2 regions of the Duganella sp. 3397 genome follow, and region 1 is predicted to be linked to the other one. Evidence: predicted binding sites of a transcription regulator. Region 1 holds the regulator's gene; the other holds the start of a gene.
The links. The regulator FNR, encoded in region 1, switches genes on or off when oxygen is low (the NO sensors DNR and NnrR bind a similar motif). The targets are predictions, from matches to a motif close to TTGATNNNNATCAA.
Positions count from the first base shown of each region.

Region 2: the regulator FNR is predicted to act here: its motif matches at 3,281-3,294, upstream of cydD (thiol reductant ABC exporter subunit CydD).

Region 1 is NZ_JAVDVB010000001.1:260,547-265,270, forward strand. Features, by position in the region: gene ccoP (cytochrome-c oxidase, cbb3-type subunit III) at 1-203, shown strand, start outside; gene ccoG (cytochrome c oxidase accessory protein CcoG) at 200-1,585, shown strand; gene J2X54_RS01150 (FixH family protein) at 1,596-2,105, shown strand; gene fnr (fumarate/nitrate reduction transcriptional regulator Fnr) at 2,181-2,939, opposite strand; gene J2X54_RS01160 (putative peptide maturation dehydrogenase) at 3,095-4,279, shown strand; gene J2X54_RS01165 (NHLP-related RiPP peptide) at 4,295-4,567, opposite strand; gene J2X54_RS01170 (response regulator) at 4,646-4,724, opposite strand, start outside.
Region 2 is NZ_JAVDVB010000005.1:445,869-450,592, reverse strand. Features, by position in the region: gene J2X54_RS18455 (ATP-binding cassette domain-containing protein) at 1-1,432, opposite strand, end outside; gene cydD (thiol reductant ABC exporter subunit CydD) at 1,429-3,207, opposite strand; gene J2X54_RS18445 (GbsR/MarR family transcriptional regulator) at 3,318-3,911, shown strand; gene J2X54_RS18440 (helix-turn-helix domain-containing protein) at 3,916-4,521, opposite strand; gene J2X54_RS18435 (FAD-dependent oxidoreductase) at 4,627-4,724, shown strand, end outside.

The sequences.
Region 1 (4,724 bases):
CCGATAAAATCTGGCTGTTCGGCGGCAGCGCCGACACCATCATGGAGACCATCCGCCACGGCCGCAACGCCACCATGCCGGCGTTCGGCGACTTCCTCGGCGACGCCAAGGTGCACGTGCTGGCCGCGTACATCTGGAGCTTGTCCAATGATGTCAGTCAGCCCTTGCCTGCACCTGCCGCGCCAGCGGAACCGGCAAAATGAGTGCGCCCGAGACCCAGGTCGTCAAGATGTATGCGGCGCGCGAGGAAATCTACCCGCGCGAAACGTCGGGCCGCTACGCCCGCCTGCGCTGGCTGTTCGCCTGGCTGACGCAGTTGGCGTTCTACGGCACGCCGTGGCTGCAATGGAACGACCGCCAGGCGCTGCTGTTCGACCTGACCACGCGCAAGTTCTACATCTTCGGCATGGTCTTGTGGCCCCAGGATTTCATTTATCTGGCGGTGCTGCTGATCATCAGCGCCTACTTGCTGTTCCTGGCCACGGCCGTGGCCGGACGCGTGTGGTGCGGCTTCACCTGTCCGCAAACGGTGTATACCGAAATTTTTCTCTGGATCGAGCGCAAGATCGAGGGCAAGCGCAGCGCGCGCATGTTGCTCGACCGCCAGCCGTGGTCAGCCAACAAGCTCGGTAGAAAGACCGCCAAGCACCTGGCCTGGGGCGCGGTCGCCCTGTGGACCGGTTTTACCTTTGTCGGCTACTTCACGCCAATCCGCGATCTGATGGTCGAGGTGCAAACCTTCGACTTCGGACCGTGGGAATGGTTCTGGGTGCTGTTCTATGCGTTTGCCACCTACGGCAACGCCGGCTGGATGCGCGAACAGGTGTGCAAGTACATGTGCCCGTACGCCCGCTTCCAGAGCTCGATGTTCGACCGCGACACCCTGGTCATCACCTACGATGCCAAGCGCGGCGAGCCACGCGGCCCGCGCCACAAGCAGGCAGCCAATACCGGCGGCGCCTGCATCGACTGTTCGCTGTGCGTGCAGGTGTGCCCCACCGGCATCGACATCCGCAACGGCCTGCAATACGAGTGCATCGGCTGCGCCGCCTGCGTGGATGCGTGCAACGGCGTGATGGACAAGATCGATGCACCGCACGGCCTGATCCGCTACGCCACCGAACGCGCACTGGACGAACACCTGACGCCCACCGAGATCCGCCGCCGCACCTGGCGCCCCCGGGTGCGCATCTACACCGCCGTCCTGCTGCTGATCGTGACCGGCGCCAGTACCGCCCTGTACCTGCGCGTGCCCCTCAAGATGGACGTGATCCGCGACCGCGGCGCCATGGGCCGCGAAGTGGAAGACGGCATGATCGAAAACGTCTACCGGCTGCAGATCATGAATACCACCGAACGCGCCCATACGTACCGCATCAGCGTCGCCGGCATCGAGTCGCTGGCCCTGGTCACGCCAGATACGGTGCGGCTCGATGCGACCGAAACGCGCGGCGTGCCGATTCGCCTGCGCACCGCGCACGGCGCCGCCCAGCCGGGCTCGAACAGGATCGAAGTGGCGCTCACGGCTGTCGATGACCCGGCGCTGCACGTCAACGAAACTGCGGTCTTCATCGTCCCCCGCTAGGAGTATTCATATGCACCATCTACACAGCACCGTCACCCCGTGGTACCAGCAACGCTGGCCGTGGTTGCTGATGCTGGGCCCGGCCATCGTGGTGGCCGGCAGCGCGTTTACCGCTTACCTGGCGTTCTCCACGCCCGACCCGGTGGTGGTCGGCGACTATTACAAGCAGGGCAAGGCCATCAACCAGGACCTGACGCGCGACCGCGTGGCCAGCGCCATGGGCCTGTCGATGACGCTGACCTACGACGCCAGCCGCAGCGTGCTGTCGGGGCAAGTACAACGCTTGCACGGCGGCGGCATGACCGAGCCCATGCGGCTAAGACTTTCACACGCAACCTTGCCCGACAAGGACATCGAAGCGACGCTGCAACCCGATACGGCGGGCCGCTTCGAGGCGCCGCTGGCCATGCTCGAGCGCAGCCGCTGGGTGGTGCTGGTGGAAGGAGAAAAACGCGACTGGCGCCTGGCGGGCGCGTGGGTGTGGCCGAAGGAGCGTGGTGTAGCGCTGGTAGCCGATTAAGCAGCCGCTACCCCGCACAGCCAACCGGGGTCGGACCCCGTACGGGGTCCGACCCCATCGGTTCAGGGGGTGGGATCAACCGCAAGTCTGCGTACCGGCCGTAATCGCCTTGAGCGTGTGCGGCTCGAGCAGTTCGATCTCGCGGTTGCTCACCTTGACCAGCCCTTCCTTCTTGAACTTCGACAGCAGGCGGCTGATGCTCTCGATGGTCAGGCCCAGGTAGTTGCCGATTTCCTCGCGCGACATGCGCAGCTGGAAGGCGTTGGGCGAATAGCCGCGTGCTTCGTAGCGCGACGACAGGTTGACCAGGAAGGCGGCGAAGCGCTGCGTCGCCTGCATATTGCCCAATAAAAGCATCACGCTTTGTTCGCGCGTGATTTCCTGGCTCATCATGCGGTGGAAGTGGCGCAGCAGCGTGGGCATTTCGGCCAGCAGCTGCTGCAGGGTGGCGAACGGAATTTCGCACACTTCGCTGTCTTCCAGCGCCACCGCCGTGCAATGGTGCAGGTCGGTGCTGATGGCGTCCATGCCCAGCAGCTCGCCGGCCATCTGGAAGCCGGTGATCTGCTCGGCGCCTTCGCGGTTGACCTGGTAGGTCTTGAAGTGGCCGAGGCGGATCGCGTACAGGTTCTGGAACGGATCGCCTATGCGGAACAGAGTATTGCCGCGCGCGACCTTGCGGCGGCGGCCGATAATCTGGTCGAGCCGCTCCATGTCTTCGTTGCCCAGTCCCATGGGCAGGCACAGCTGGTGCATGCTGCACGTGGCGCAGCTGGCCTTGAGGATGTCGATTGTGGCGCCGGGCAGCACCAGCGACGGCAGGTCTTTGATCATGACCGACAGTGTAGACCATCTCCCATGCTTTTTGGTCGATGCCGCACCGGCGCCATCGGGTATTGCGGCGCATCCGCCACTTCCCCGCAGCTGGCCGATGCGCTAGACTCATCCTGGTTATTGCCGATTTCTTAACTTGAGCAGAGATAAAGACCATGAACCTCCGCCGTTGCGCCGTGTTGTACCTGGAACCCCGCGAAGAACTGGACATCGACTGGGCCGCGCTGTTTGCCGGTACCAGCACCCTGGCGGCCAGCACCCGCTGGCTGGCGCTGGCGCCGCACCTGGACCGCGAGATCGAGGTCGATGCGGCCGACCTGGCCGCGCTGGCCGCAGTCGGTTCATCGGTGTGGACCGCGCACGCGGACCTGGCGCAGCGCCATGGCGCGGCAGTGGTGGACCGGCTGCTCGCCCACGGCCTGCTGCTGGCCGAGGACGCGGCGCCCGATTCGGCGCCGGGCGCCCTGCGCGCACGCGACGACACCTTGCGCACGCTGCACTGGCGGCCGCTGGCGGCACTGGCGCATACCTTCTCGCGCTGGCACGACGTGCGCAGCGATACCGGCATGGAAGCGCCCAGTTTCGACGAGCTGCTCGAGCGCCACGGCAACCCGCCGCCGCCGGTGCAGCAGGTGGCAAGCATCGGCGCAGCGGTGGCGCTGCCGGCTCCCACCGGTTTCCTCGACGAGGTGCTGCTGCGCCGCTACACGGGCCGCAATTACGACACCAGCGCCAGCCTGCCGCTGGCGGTGGCGGCGCGCCTGTTGCAGCGCACGTTCGGCGCCCAGGAAGTGCGCCACATCGGCCCGCACGCCAACGTGCTGAAAAAGACCAGTCCGTCGGGCGGCGGCCTGCATCCGGTCGAAGCGTTCGTGCTGGTACAGCGGGTGGACGGCCTGGCGCCGGGCTTGTACCACTACCATCCGGTCGACAATACGCTGCAGCCGCTGCGCGCCACCACGCCGGACCAGGCGGCGGCGCTGGCGCTGCAAATGGTGGCGGACCAGTACTGGCTGGCCGGCGCGGCCATGCAGGTGGTGATGGTGGGCCGGGTGGAGCGCTCGTTCTGGAAGTACCGCAATCACCAGAAGGCGTACCGCGCCATGTCGCTCGACGCCGGCCACCTGTCGCAGACGTTTTACCTGCTGGCGACCGAAGCGGGCTTGCCGGCGTTTATCACCGCCGCCATCAACGACATCGATATCGAAACCATGCTGGAGCTCGACCACCTGCGCCACGCGGTGATCGCCGTGTGCGGCTGCGGCGTGGCCGCGAGCGGTGAGCGCGAGATGGTGGAACTGCGCTATGGAGAGACCGGCCTCGGCCAGGTGGCAGAGTAGCCGGTCAGGGTTGGATCAGGAGGCCAGGCGCGCCACCGAGACACCGGACAACATGAACAGCACCATGCCGTTCTCGCCGATCTGCTTGCTTGCCAAGGCGGCATGGTCGGCGGCGGCCGCATCCTTGGACGGCAGGCGGCGCGCGGCCGGCACCTTGGCCGGATCGAGTTCGATCCCGAGCGTGCCCAACGCGCGGATGGGGTCGTTCTGCATGCGGTCGCGGAAACCATCGTCGGTGGCCAGTTTGGCGAGCATGGTGTTGAGTTGATCGAAATTCTGTTTAATCATTGTGTACTCCCTCAGGGTGGATAAAAACAATGTGCTGCCAGGCTATGCTACGCCCAGCTTGGCGAATTCACAACGTCTTTAACGATCGTCAGGGTCCCCCGCGCGGGCCGCATCGAGCACCGTCGCCAGTGCCGTGCCGAATGCTGCCAGCGCAGGG
Region 2 (4,724 bases), on a different contig from region 1:
GATGCAGCAGCAGCCGCGCCAGGGCCAGTCGCCGCGCCTGGCCGCCCGACAGTCCCAGTCCGCCCTCGCCCAGCATGGTCTCCAGCCCCTTGCCGAAGCTGCGCACCTGCTCTGCCAGCCCCGCCTTGTGCAAGGCTTGCCACAAAAGGTCATCGTCGGCGTCGGGCGCGGCCAGGCGCAGGTTGTCGCCCACGCTGTCCTGGAACAGCTCCGTGCGCTGGGTGAACAGGCAGGCTGCCGGTGCCTGCACGTTGCCGGTGAGCGGCGCGATCTCGCCGGCAATCAATGCCAGCAAGGTCGATTTGCCGGCGCCGCTGGGGCCTACCAGCGCCACGCGCTCGCCGGCGACGATGCGCAGGTCGATGGCGTGGACCAGCGGGGATGTTCCCGATGGTGCGGCCGATACCTTGTCGAAAACGATGTCACCGTCGGTACCAGTGCGGACATCAGCATCGGCACCCGCTGCCAGCGCGGGCCCGAGCCGCTTCATCGCCAGCCACAAGCGCCCGGCTTCCAGCGCGCCGCGCCGCAGGCCGGCAAAAGGCTCCATCGCAGCGAGCGCGATCAGGATGGCCAGCGCAGCCAGCGGCACCGGCATGGCGCGATACTCGACCAGGGCGGCCGAGGCCAGCAGCACCGCCGCCAGGGTGGCGCTGCCGGCGATGCCGAATGCGGCGCCGGCGCGAGTGTCGCGCAGCATCAAGGCCAGGTCGGCCCGGGCCAGCGCCTGGTCGGTGCGGGCCAGCGCCTGGCACTGGGCGTACAGGCGTCCGGCCATCGCCAGCTCGGTCTGGCCGGCCACCAGGTCGATGGCGCGGGCGCGCAGCGCTTCCACCGCGCGCGAGCGGGCCACGCCGGGACGGATTGCGCTCTTGAGCAGTAGCGCGGTGATCGCGCTGCCGCACACCAGCAGCCACAGGCCCAGCACCATGCCCAGCTGCCACTGCATCAAGCCGAGCGCCACGCCGGCCAGCGCCGCTGCGCTCAATGCGGTAGCGGCGGGTACCAGCAGGCGCAGGTAGAGCGACTCGAGCGCATCGATGTCGGCAGTGAGGCGGAACAGCAACTTGGCAGGGCTGCGCAGCAGGCGGCTGGCGGCATCGGGCCGCGACCAGCCGCGGAACAGCCGCACCCGCAATTGGGCCAACGCGCCGAAGGTCGCGTCGTGCGTGACCAGCCGTTCGGCGTAACGGGTACCGGTACGGCCCAGCGCCAGCAGGCGGATGCCGGCCGATGGGGCGAACACATCGAACATGAAGGCGGTCGAGGCGCTCATGCCGGCAATCGCCGTGGCGGTGATGAACCAGCCGGACAGGCCAAGCAAGGCCATGCCGCCCAGCGTGGTCAACGCCGCCAGCGCGGCGCCCAGCAGCAGGCGCCTCGGTTCCGCCAGTAGCAGCTGGCGCAGCGCGGTGTGTGGGGCGGCCTTCATGCAATACTCCTTTGCGGCGTGGTGCGCGCGGACAGGTCGATGGCGCGGTGCAGACGCGCGGCCAGTACCGGGTCGTGGGTGGCGACCAGCAGGGTCTTGCCCCTGGCCAGCGCCAGCAGGGCGTCGGTCACGCGGGCGGCGGTTTCGCTGTCGAGATGCGCGGTCGGTTCGTCCACCAGCAGCAGGTCGGCGTGCGGCCACACGACCACTCGCGCCAGTGCCAGGCGCACGGCTTCGCCCCCGGACAGGCCGTGGCCGCCGTCGGCCAGCATCACGCCGGGCTGCGCTTGCCCCACGGCGCCCAGTTCGGCCAGGTGCAACGCATCGGAGACCGCCAGGCTGGCATCGACCGGACGACCGAGAGTGATATTGTCTGACACCGAGGCGTTGAAGACGTGCGGGCGCTGCCCCATCCAGGCCATGCGCCGGCGCAGCGTGGCGGCGCTTTGCTCGGCCAGCTCCACGCCGCCGATGCGGATGGCGCCGCCGTCCGTCGGCAGCAGGCCCGCGAGCAGCGCCAGCAAAGTGGTCTTGCCGGCGCCGCTCGCGCCCAGCAGGGCCACGTGTTCGCCGGGGCGCACGGTGAGGGAAAAGCCATCGAACAGCGCTTGCTCGCCGGCGTGGGCGAACTGCAGGGAGCAGACCTCGACTGCTGGCGCCGACCTTGCTGGAAGACCGTTGATCGCGGTGCGCGCAGATTGGCTGGCCGCGCCCGAGCCGGCGCGCGCACCAGTGCCGACAGCGGTGCCGACAGCGGCGCTAACGGTGTCGCTAACGGCGGCGGCTGCGCCGTTGGCGTCCCCGATCAGCATCACGCCATCGGCCGCCAGGTCGCGCAAGCCGGCCAGCCCCGCCTCCCCGGCCGCCTTGTCATGCCACACCGCAGCCAGCTCGCGCAGCGGTTCGAAAAACGCCGGCGCCAGCAGCAGGATGAACAGCCCCTGGGCCAGCGTCAGCTGTGCACCCCAGGCGCCGACGTCCAGGGTGCCCAGCAGCGAAAAGCCGATATACACGGCCACCATCGCCACGCCCAGCGCCGAGAACAGCTCCAGCACCGCCGACGACAAAAACGCAATGCGCAGCACGGCCATGGTGCGGCGGCGCAGCGACTGCGCGGTATCGCCCAGGCGGGTGGCGGTGGCGTCCACCGCGTCCAGCGCGCGCAAGGTCGCCAGGCCGCGCAGGCGGTCGAGCAGGAAGGCGTTCATGCCGCCCAGCTCCACCATGTGGGCGCGACTGGCCGCTTGTGCGCCCATGCCCACCAGCGCCATGAACACCGGTATCAGGGGCGCTGCCACCAGCAGCACCAGCGCAGCGATCCACGACAACGGCGCGATGGCGGCCAGGATCGCCAGCGGCGCCAGCACGGCCTTCCAGCGCGCGGGCTGGAAGCGCACCAGGTAAGGCACCACGGCTTCGGCCTGCTCGGCCAGTACGCTGGCGGCCTGCCCCGACCGGGCGCGGTCGCGGTCCAGCGGCGAACGGCGCGCCAGCGCTGCGATTGCGCCAGCGCGCAGCGCCGACAAATGGCTGCGCGCCGCAGCGTACATCGTGCGCGCGCCCCAGGCCTCGGCCAGCGCGCGCAGCACGCCCAGCACCAGGATGACCGCTGCCGGCAGCAGCGCGGCACGCCAGCCAGTACCTGCCACCATGCCCTGTACCGCCCATGCCAGCAGCGCCGCCTGCGGCAACCACGCGAGGGCGGCGGCGCCCTGCACCATCGCGGGCAGGCGGGGAACGACGAACACCGGCGGGGAAACACTTGCGGAAGACATGATAAACATCCTGTAATTACTGAGTTTTCAGAAATTCTTGTAAATTCGATTTTTAGTATAATACGCCGAAACGATGATGTACATCACTTTTAAACACGGAGACGTCCACCATGCCCAATACCCCAGCCGCACCGACGCCAAACAACTTCCAGATGACGCCACTGGCCCAGGGCTTCATCAGCCACTTCGGCGAGATGGGCAGCCGCTGGGGATTCAACCGCACGGTGGGACAGGTGTATGCGCTGCTGTTCGTGTCCGAGCAGCCGCTGCACGCGGACGAAATCGCCGAGCACCTGGCGTTCTCGCGGTCGAACGTGAGCATCGGTCTGAAGGAATTGCAAGGCTGGGGCTTGATACGGCAGACGCGCCTGCCGGGCGACCGGCGCGAGTATTTTTCATCGCTGGGCGATGTCTGGCAGATTTTCAAGGTGGTGGCGGCCGAGCGGCGCCGGCGCGAAGTGGCGCCCACGCTGACCGTGTTGCGCGAATCGCTCATGGCGCCGGCGGACGAGCCTGGCGACCGCTACGCCCAGCAGCGCATGCGCGAGATGTACGAACTGGTGGACCTGGCCAACACCTGGTTCGAGGAGATGCAGCACCTGTCGCCCGAGTCACTGGCGCAGCTGATGAAGATGGGCGCCAAGGTGCAAAAGCTCCTCAGCACCAAGGACCGCCTGCTGGGCGGTAAGGCCAAATCCTCCTGAACTACTAGCGGAAGCCTTCGAAAGCCACCTTCAGCATGTGGCGCACAATGTCGTCGTTGGACATCTTGCTGTACTTTTGCAGGTACTCCACCGCCGGATCACAGGTGCGCGCGTAGTAGCTGAACAGGATCACGTCGGTGGGCAGGTCGCGGCTCAGCAGCCCCTGCTCCTGCGCCTGTTCCACCATGGCCTCGAGCTGGCGATTGAGTTTCCTCACGCGCAGCATGTACTTCAGATTACGCATCAACATCTCGCGCACGTGGGCGCTGGTCGAGGGCAGAAACGGCAGGCCGCCGTCCAGGCGCACCCGCAGCGCCCACTCGAGCAGCGCCGATAATTTTTGCAGCGGACCGAGGTTGGCGTCCAGCGCCACCACGTAATCGAGCGCGCCTTCCAGCAGGCGTATCAACGCCTCCCCTACCAGCTCCTCCTTCGACTTGAAGTGCTTGTACAGGCTCGGCTTGGAGATGCCGACCGCGCCCGCGATGTCGTCCATGGTCATCAAGTCGTAGCCCTTGTTGCTCAGCACCACCGTCGTGACATCGAGAATGGCCTGCTCGCGCAGCTTAAATGCCTGATTTTTAAAGCTTATTTTCGGAAAGATACTCATGAGTTAAATTTCGCTACTAATCAGTAGCGTTTATGATTGATTGGTAGTAATATTATCACGCAGGTAGAAACACGGTCGCGATATTGACAACAATCATATACATACATGACTCCAACACGCCAACGCATCGCCGTCATCGGCGCCGGTATATCCGGCCTGGGCAGCGCCTATTTTCTCAACCGCCAGCACGACGTGGTGCTGTT